2 regions of the Lactobacillus sp. B4007 genome follow, and region 2 is predicted to be linked to the other one. Evidence: predicted binding sites of a transcription regulator. Region 2 holds the regulator's gene; the other holds the start of a gene.

Region 1 (5,092 bases), 330 kb from region 2:
CGCAAGAAAATAGGTAAAATTTTTTGTTCTAAGGGCGTATCACAAACACCAATCCGCAAAAGCGTCTCGGGATTATTCTTTTGGCTTTGTAAATAAGCCACCGTATAGTCCATATCATCAACAACATTTCGGGCCACGCGGTAAAAATATTTACCGGCATTAGTCAATGAAATGCGGTGATGGGCCCGGTTAATCAGGGTAACACCGATTGTATTTTCTAAATCCTTAATGTTTTTAGAAACAGCCGATTGGGAAAAATTCAACCGCTCAGCGGCAATTGTAAAACTGGAGTTGTCAACTGCTTTAATGAAGCAACGTAATTGGGTAAAGTTCATTTTCTTATCCTATTCAATTATCCTCTGTTTTTTTAACTTATCTACCCAAATTATACTACTGATACATATATAAATAGTATTTTTTCCTAAAAACAATTAGACACAAAAAAAGGAACTAGTTTGCGCTAATCCCTTTTTTGTTATTTATTGATCAATCTTATCTAAGGCATCGTTAACCGCAGCTTTTAATCCGCGACAGGTGCTCGATGCGCCCGAGACGGCATCGACATCAACCTTGTTTTCCTTAACCATTTCGGCTGGCATGGTTTTGATTGCCTTTAGACCATAATCTTCTGATTCGGCCTGCTTGAGAACCTCAATGTTTTGTAAATTCTTTTGCTTATCGGCAGTGACCCGAACAACGATTTCGCCACCCATGCCGCCATTGGACCTACCAATGTATTGATCCTTGCCAGTTGGATAGTCTTCATGCTCAAGGTCTGAATTCAAGTGGACATCGTGTGCTGATGCACCACTAGCAGCATCAACCGTCACATCATCTTTAGCTTTGGCCGCATTTTCACCGGCAATTTTACCCCAAATCAAACATTCGGCTAAGTTGTTACCACCTTGATACTGGTTAGCACAAATACCGCCAAATTCACCGGCAGAATATAGGTGAGGAATGGCCTTGTCCTTAGTATCGAGAACTTCGGCTTCCTTATTTCTTCTCGCACCACCTTGCGTGTTTAGCATTGTCTGTTCCATGCGCACGGCATAAAGCGGACCTGCAGTAAATGCCCGCAAAGTCTTTGGGTCCCGGCGAAATTCAGGATCATTGCCTGCTTGACATGCCTGGTTAAAGCGAGTAAGTGTATCTTCCAAGGTGGCTTTTGCAACACCAATCTTTTCTGCTAGCTCGCCAATCGTTGCGGCCTCAATAACATTATCTGGATAAGGCTGATAGTTGCCAATAATTGGATCTTGGTCTAATTCAGCTTTTTTAGCTTTATCAAAAATCAAATAAGGGTGTTCTTGGTTGAGCGGCACTTTCCACTGACCATGGTTCTTAATGTGACCATGACGATTTTCTTCCGCTTCGTTAAAGTATCTGGTACCATCATCACCCACAACAAACGAACTGCCATGAGCTACTACTTCATTTTGCTTACCGAGCATTAGGCGGCCACGCTCACCTTTTGGTACGGCAAATGCCATCCCGTGCAGCAAACCTAAAGATTCATAGTTGTATAAATGCCAGAAATCAGCGCCAACTTGCCGAGCCATCTTGATGCCATCACCCTTATTGTACAAGGTGCCAAGAGGGGCTAGTTTTTTAGCGCCAATAAAATCTTCAATCATTGTTTGATTATTTTCAAAACCGCCGGTACACATTACCACACCGGTCTTGGCTTGCACTTTAAGCAGCTGATGCTTGCGCTCAATCAAGACACCTTCAATCTTGCGACTGACTGGGTCCTGAATTAATTCCTTAGCCGGGGTCTCATACATCACATCAATTTGATCTTGGCGCTTAACGACCTCTTCTTTTAAAATTTTCCAAAGTGCAGCGTCAAACCATGACTCGCGTACGGTAGTAAAATCATATGAAGTCGAACCTGGAAATTCTGGGAATTCCTCAAACGCATAGCGGGCTTCAGGGGCATAATTTTTAGCGCTGCAAGGTTTTACGCCTAAATATTTAGTAACATAATTAGGAATATCCACCATTCCTGCAACATAGGTATCGATCATCTCTTCATCAAGTGACATCGGTGCCGTCAAACTCTGATAATATTTTTTTAATTCATTAAAATCATTACCCGTACCAATTAACTGGGCCGAATAACGAGTATTGCCACCTTCATGACCTTCAGGTGCAACATCGACAAGCAGTACTTTTGCACCATTATCAGCGGCAAAGCGTGCAGCTGTTGCTCCAGCACCGCCAAAACCTAGTACAACAACATCATAATTGGCATCCCACTTGATGTCTTTTTGATAAATCATGATTGATTCCTTCTTTGCTATGTAATCACTTTCATTAAATTAATAAGTTAATTTTATCACAAATATCTTTTTAGCAACCTTACTATTTAAAAAATCGTCCGTTTTTTAAACGAACGATTTTACTCAGTTAAATATTAAAACTAGGAGATCATTACTTGTTAGAAGTTAGCCTTTTTAACAAGTCTATTTTTACCAATAAGATAGAATAATTTGCCATGTCTCTTAACAGCAGCTCCGTAAGTTCGACAAGCTTGGTGCCGCTTTAAGAGTTTAATTTTTTTACCAGCTTGATTAAATACGTAAGCATTATGACGTAATTTACGCACAACGCCATCAATATTAGTAGCCCTAACATATTCATTATTAGCCAGCACATAATACTTACGGTTATTAATAAGCTTCGTTCCATAGGTATTAATCACTGTACCTTGTCCCAGCCATCCAGCTATTCTTTCTTCTTTTTCATTATAAATATATGAATTATGCATAACCGCCTTGCTAACAGGAAGCTTGATTTTAGCATCATTTGAGTCACCGCTGTTGTCTTTGCCAGTGCTTGTGCTTGGAGCCGCAATGATCACTGTTCCGCCGCCTTGACCCCCAGCAGTGCTATTAGCACTGGCATCTTTGGCGTAAACATAAACTACGTCTTGCTTTTGTTTCGTAAAAGTACCTGAGGCATTAGCCGGTGTAGTCTTGAGCTGATAACCATTAATGACCAACGGATAACTCTGATACTGCGTTCCGATAATGCCGCCCAAAATGACATCTGTGGCAACTGGCTTGCCCTTCTCATCTTGATAGTGGACCGTTACGTTAGCAACTGACAGCGGGTTTCTAGTATAGACGTAAATAAGAGTTTGTTCTTTATTAGTAAATTGACCCGTGGGATTTTCTGGTGCAGTTTTTAAACTATAACCTTCAATTGGAATTGCGGTACTGCTATAGGAATCATTAATATAACCCGTTAAGATAATATCGGAGTGAATTGAGTGACCAGCTTCATCTTGATAGCGCACAATCACGTTGCCTGCTTTGACCGGATCTTTGGTATAAATATAAATCACTGTTTGCTCATGATCGGTAAATATCCCGGTAGCATTTTCTGGCGTTGTTTTAAGCGTATAACCATCAATTTTAACAGCTACACTAGTATATGTTGTGCCACCTTCACCTGTCAGGACTACGTCTTGGGCAATTTGTTTTCCTTGGACATCCTGATATTTAACGGTAACCGGTTTAGCGGTAGAGAGATAAATATAGTCAACATTGATATCATCGCCATTATAAGTTCCCTCACTATTGGCTGGTATATTTGTTTCATCTAATTGGTAATAAGGAATGTCTTTGGCCTTAGTGCTGTAATTTGTCCCTACACGACCGTATATTGTGTCTGCTGGTGAAATTTCTTTGCCTGCTTGGTTATGATAGGTAATTTTTAAAGTGGCAAAACGGACATAAGTATCTGCATCCTTAGTACCATCATAATTATTCTGTAAATCTTGCGATGACCAACTCTTATTTCCTTGTGGCAGATCTATCGTCCCATTTTCGCCGACATTGCGCCAAGTACCTGGCAATTCAATATTCGCAGTTACAAGATAATTTTTGGGACCTAGCTTTAGCGTAACTAAGTTGCTTAAGCCAGCTAGCATATTTGCCCGATATCTGCCTTGAGCGTTCATAACCTTACTCATATCAAAATTGCTGATGTCCAAATCTGTTAAACTATAGCAGCTAACAAATACCCCAGAAAAGTCTTGAACGTTTGAAGTATTAAAATTATTCACATTAATTGTTTTCAATTTTTGACAATAACCAAACATATTAGCCATTGTCGTTACCTGGGCAGTATTAAAATGGCTTACGTCAAGTTTGGTTAAACTGTTATCTTGTGAAAACATCATCGACATATCCCTAACTTGGGCGGTATCAAAATGGCTTACGTCAAGTTGGGTTAAACTGTAATCTTGTGAAAACATCATCGACATATTCCTAACTTGGGTGGTATCAAAATGACTCAAATCTAAACTGGTTAAAGATGAACAGGAATCAAACATTGAAGACATCGTGGTTACTTGAGCAGTATTAAAATGACTTAAGTCTAAACTAGTTAAAGCTCGACAATTTTTAAACATTGAAGACATATCACTTACATTAGAAGTATCTATATTGCCAAAAGTAATATTAGTTAGCGACTTACAATTTTCAAACAGCGAAGCCATTGATTTCAGCTGAGAAGTATCTAAATTGCTTAAATCGATACTAGTTGCATTAGTAAAGAAGTTAAATAGGTTCGTAGTATCACCGCTTACCTTCAAGGGAGCGGCTATTTTAATTGTTTTAGTGTTGCTAGAAACAAGGCTAGAAAGATATTCATTTGGATCATAAACAAGTTTGGCTTCTCCACCAAGAATGGTGGCCGTTTTACTATTGTCATCATATTGCCAGGAAAGACCATGCCATTTAAAACTAGTAGCAAATGGTTGCGCACTATCTTGCGGCTTAATCTCGCTATCGTCAGTACTTAAAGGCTGTTTAGCTTCATTAGCGGTAGTACTTTTGTCCTTTACGGCAGTATTTTCGGCCGCAGTCACCGGGACCAGCTTAGCTTTTTTCTGTTTTTTCACTTTATCTTTAGACTGTTTTTGCACTATTACTTTAGGTGAATTTACAGCAGCGTCTACTTTTTCCGGAATAGCAGCAAATAAGCAGAACAAAGCTAGACTTAATAAAATTATTCCTAAGGATGGCGCCTTTTTCCAATCTACAACTTTATCTTTATTATTCATTTTCGGGCTTCCTAT
Region 2 (5,092 bases):
TAAGTGTGTGCCAATACCTTGTTTTTGGTATGATGGCTGAACAAGCAAATCTTGGATATAGATAATTGAGACACCATCACCAACAACGCGAATTAGTCCGACAAGTTTGTCTTCACTAATTGCTGCAATGGTTAGTAGCGAGTTGTTAATCGCTGCCTCTAGCTCAGTTGGGTTTTTAGTGTATGCGGTCCAACCAACGCTGTTATATAAATTAATTAATTGTTTTTGGTTAATATTTTGTGTTGTAATGTACTTCATTTTTATCCTCCTCAATTTATTTAAAATTTGGGAGTATAACGTAATTTTTCCATTGAGACACCTTCTTTGAATTGAGTTAATGCAATTATAAATGAAATAAGTTAAATAGCAATAAGTGCTGAACTATTTTTAAAATAAAATTGAATAAAACCAGGTATATTGCTAGTCAAACACAGAAGATGGGGCAAGCTATGCTAGTTTACGTTAATTTAGATTATCATGGTTAAATTTTAATAGGCGGTGATGCAGCAGAATGCATTTCTGGTCGTGCCGTTTGGCTGTTAACATAAGAAAAAATCCTAATTCTTTCTTGCGAATTGAATTAGGATTTTTTTTATTAATTGAATTCATCTAAATCTGTTAATGCTGTTTCCCAGTCATTATTGGCTTGCTCCAAATCAGTTTGAACATTGGTTAATTCTTCTTGTAAGGGACCAAGTTTATCAAAATTTGTCGCAATTTCTGGGTTAGCCATTTCCGTTTGAATTTGCTCTTGCTTTTGTTCAAGCTTATCAATCTTGGTTTCGATCTCTTCAACTTGACGTTCAAGCTTACGTTTTTGGGAGTCTCTTTGCTTTTGTTCTTGATATGACAACTTATTAGTTTTTAGCTCTGCACTGCCAGTTTCATTCTCATTTGTAGAAACTTCAGCCGTAGTATCAGCAGTAAACTTATTTTTTTCGTCTAAATAATAAGTGTAGTCACCCTCATAGACTTTGGCATGCTTATCTTTGATTTCGACAATTTTATTGGAAAGCTGATTGATAAAATACCGATCGTGAGAGACAAAGAGCAGCGTGCCATCAAAATGCTGTAACGCTTGTTCCAAAACTTCCTTTGCTTCTAGGTCTAAGTGGTTCGTGGGCTCGTCCATTAGTAAAAAGTTGTTGTGCTCAAGCGACAAGACCGTCAAGGTTAACCGGGCTTTTTGGCCACCGGAAAGCTGCCCAACAGTTTTATCAATATCTTTGGCGGTAAAGAGAAAACTCGCCAGAATTGATCTAACATCCCGTTCAGGCATTGTTTTGTGACGATCCCAAACGGTATCAATCACTGTTTTGCTAGGATCGAGCAGTTGGAGTTCTTGATCGTAGTAGCCGATATCAAGCGAAGCACCATACTTAATTGAGCCACCTTTAGGCTGTAAGTCCTTCATAATCGTTTTTAATAAAGTTGATTTACCAATACCATTGGCACCAATAATAGCAACACGATCACCTTTGTTAACTTGCAGTGAAATGTCTTGAACCATTGTCTTAGTCGGGTAGCCAATCGTTAGATCCCGTAAGATTAATACTTCTTTACCTGAGGGTCTTTCACTTTTGAACTTAATCCGCACCTTATTTTTGTGCTTAGGTGGTGTGATTCGTTCCATTTTCTCAAGTTGCTTGCGCCTGCTTTGCGCTCTTTTAGTTGTTTTTGCCCGAACTAAATTCTTTTGAATAAATTCCTCGTCTTTTTTAATTTTTTCTTGCTGCCGTTCGTAAGCTTCTTCTTGTTGCTGATCACGTTGCTTTCGCTGGGCAACATAATCGGAATAATTTCCTTTAAAAGCTGTTAACTTACCAAATTGTAATTCAAAAATTTGGTTAGCAAGATGATCTAAAAAGTACTGGTCGTGAGAAACAACTAAAATTGCTCCGGAATATGTTTTAAGAAAACCTTCTAGCCAGTCAAGTGTGTCTAGATCTAAATAGTTGGTCGGTTCATCGAGTAAAAGTAGCGGTGGCTTGCGTAATAGCAGTTTGACAAAGGCAAGCCGGGTTTTTTCACCGCCAGAAAGATCACCAATAATTTTAGTCCAAGTATTTTCAGGGAAGTTAAAACCATTCAAAATACTTTTAATATCCGCCTGATAGGTATATCCACCTTGTTGTTCAAAATCAAATTGCAACTGGTCATATTGTTTTAAAAGTTGCTTATCTTCCGGATGTTCGGCAATTGCTTGTTGCAAGTCGCGGATTTTTTGTCCTTTTGCAATTAATGGCGCAAAAACGGTCAGCATTTCATCCCAAATGCTCTTACTTTCATCTAAGCCATTTTCCTGCGCGATATAACCCACATCGATCCCTTTATTAATGGTAAATTCGCCGTGGGTAGCTTCTTCTTCACCCGTCATAATTTTAAGGAGTGTGGTTTTACCAACTCCATTTGGTCCTACAAGGCCAATTCTTGCATTTGAATCAATCGAGAAATTAACGTGATTGAATAGCGTATTGGCACCAAATTGTTTTTCTAAATCGTGTCCTTGTGCAATTATCATATTTTTCACCTAAAGTCTATTTTAGCATATGTGGCAAGACTGCTGGCAACTGCATGAGAAATAAGCCTTTTTTAAGTAAAATTATTTTTTCATCATTAGTAAATTGATTACGAGTATTTGCTCAGTTATTTACAAATAATTTTTTAATTACCATGTAAAGCGGGTTAATTAACAGTAAAATCGTGTTTTGTGATTGTGTTAGATTGTGAAAAAACATTTGCAAATATCAGTAAGTTATAGGTAAAATAATATTAATTGATGAGTGAATTCACAAAAAAGCTCACTAGTGATATTAAGTTGGAGGCTTTTTAAAATGGAAAAAATAAAAATACCTACAGCGACAGCGAAGAGACTGCCGCTTTACTATCGTTACCTAATTATCCTGAATGAAGCTGGTAAAGAAAAGGTTTCATCTACTGAATTATCAGAAGCAGTTCAGGTTGATAGTGCATCAATCCGTCGTGATTTTTCATATTTTGGTGCTTTGGGTAAGCGTGGGTATGGCTATGATGTCAAAAGTCTCCTATCCTTTTTTAAAAAGATTTTAAATCAAGATACTTTAACTAATGTTGCATTAGTTGGTGTAGGTAATTTGGGACACGCCTTGCTGAACTATAACTTCAAACGAAGCAATAACATCCGAATTTCCTGTGCTTTTGATATTAATCCTAAAATTACGGGCAAAATTTTGAGTGGCGTTCCTGTTTATGAAATGAGTGAATTGCAAAAGCAGCTGAGTGACCAACAGATCACCATCGCTATTTTGACAGTGCCGTCAGATTCTGCACAAAAAACAGCGGATGACATGGTCGAAGCTGGCATTAAGGGCATTATGAACTTTACGCCAATTCGGTTATCAGCCCCAACCGGGGTTAGAATTCAAAATGTTGACTTGGCGACTGAATTACAAACCCTCATTTATTTCCTTGATTCGGATAAAGATAAGAATAGATAAATTTATAAAGCCGCCGCTGCAATGGCTAAAGAAAATTAGCACTTTAAGTAAAAAAGTGCTAATTTTTTCTTGCTTTTTTTATTAAAAGGGGGTATTATCATATTTGTAAGTTAGCACTTGGTTAATAAGAGTGCTAACAAATAACAAAAATGATTTTAAATTAAAATTAGGAGGGACAAACGTGTTACAACCAATTGGTGATCGCGTGATCGTAAAAGTTAAAGAAGAAGAAGAAAAGACTGTAGGCGGAATCGTCCTTGCTTCAAATGCTAAAGAAAAGCCAACAGAAGGTGAAGTTGTTGCTGTCGGTGAAGGCAGTTATGCAGAAAACGGCAACAAGATCCCAATGTCAGTTGAAAAGGGCGACGTTGTTCTATATGACAAGTATTCTGGCACTAACGTTGAATACGAAGGTGAAAAATTCTTAGTCCTTCATGAAAAAGATATTTTGGCAGTGGTTAAGTAATTAAGGAGCGAAAATTATGGCAAAAGATATTAAATTCTCAGAAAAAGCAAGACGTTCCCTATTAAAGGGTGTTGATAAGTTAGCTGATACTGTTAAGGCAACAATCGGTCCTAAAGGTAGAAACGTTGTCTTAGAGCAATCTTATGGCAATCCTGAAATTACTAACGATGGTGTTACCATTGCTAAGTCAATTGAATTAAAAGATCACTACGAAAACATGGGTGCTAAGCTAGTTGCCGAAGCTGCACAAAAGACTAATGACATTGCTGGTGACGGTACCACTACTGCAGTTGTGTTAACTCAAGCAATCATCCGTGAAGGAATGAAGAATGTAACTGCTGGTGCTAACCCCGTAGGTGTTCGTCGCGGAATTGAAAAAGCTACCAAGGCTGTTGTTGATGAATTACATAAAGTAAGTCACACTGTTTCTTCAAAAGATCAAATTGCGCAAGTTGCTTCAGTTTCATCTGCTTCAAAAGAAGTTGGTGACTTAATCGCTGATGCAATGGAAAAAGTTGGTAACGATGGTGTTATCACAATTGAAGACTCACGTGGTATTGAAACTGAATTATCAGTAGTTGAAGGTATGCAATTCGATCGTGGTTACTTATCACAATACATGGTAACTGACAACGACAAGATGGAAGCAGATTTGGACAACCCATATGTTTTAATTACTGACAAGAAGATTTCTAACATTCAAGACATCTTGCCATTATTGCAAGAGATTGTTCAACAAGGTAAATCATTATTGATTATCGCTGACGATGTTTCTGGTGAAGCACTCCCTACTTTAGTATTGAATAAGATTCGTGGTACTTTCAACGTTGTTGCTGTTAAGGCTCCAGGCTTTGGTGACCGTCGTAAAGAACAATTACAAGATATTGCCGCTCTTACTGGTGGTACAGTTATTACCGAAGATCTTGGTCTTGAATTAAAGGACACAACGATTGATCAATTAGGTAAAGCACGTCGCATCACTGTTACTAAGGACTCAACGACTATTGTTGATGGTGCTGGTTCAGACGAAGCAATTAAAGAACGTGAAGACTCAATCAGAAGTCAAATCGAAGAAACAACTTCAGACTTTGACAAGAAGAAGTTGCAAGAACGTCTTGCTAAATTAACTGGTGGTGTAGCTGTTATTCAT

Evidence for each region. The regulator Rex, encoded in region 2, represses fermentation and respiration genes when NADH is low (regulators of the CRP and FNR family bind a similar motif). The targets are predictions, from matches to a motif close to TTGTGAANTANTTCACAA.
Region 1: a site for Rex is predicted at 2,330-2,347, ahead of J3U54_RS01690 (FAD-binding protein). Genes of this name have one in related genera too.

What each region holds. Positions count from the first base shown of each region.
Region 1 is NZ_JAFNPA010000001.1:347,305-352,396, forward strand. It holds gene J3U54_RS01685 (LysR family transcriptional regulator) at 1-335, opposite strand, end outside; gene J3U54_RS01690 (FAD-binding protein) at 480-2,285, opposite strand; gene J3U54_RS01695 (MucBP domain-containing protein) at 2,444-5,077, opposite strand.
Region 2 is NZ_JAFNPA010000001.1:17,166-22,257, reverse strand. It holds gene J3U54_RS00095 (GNAT family N-acetyltransferase) at 1-258, opposite strand, end outside; gene abc-f (ribosomal protection-like ABC-F family protein) at 596-2,521, opposite strand; gene J3U54_RS00085 (redox-sensing transcriptional repressor Rex) at 2,835-3,476, shown strand; gene groES (co-chaperone GroES) at 3,658-3,942, shown strand; gene groL (chaperonin GroEL) at 3,959-5,092, shown strand, end outside.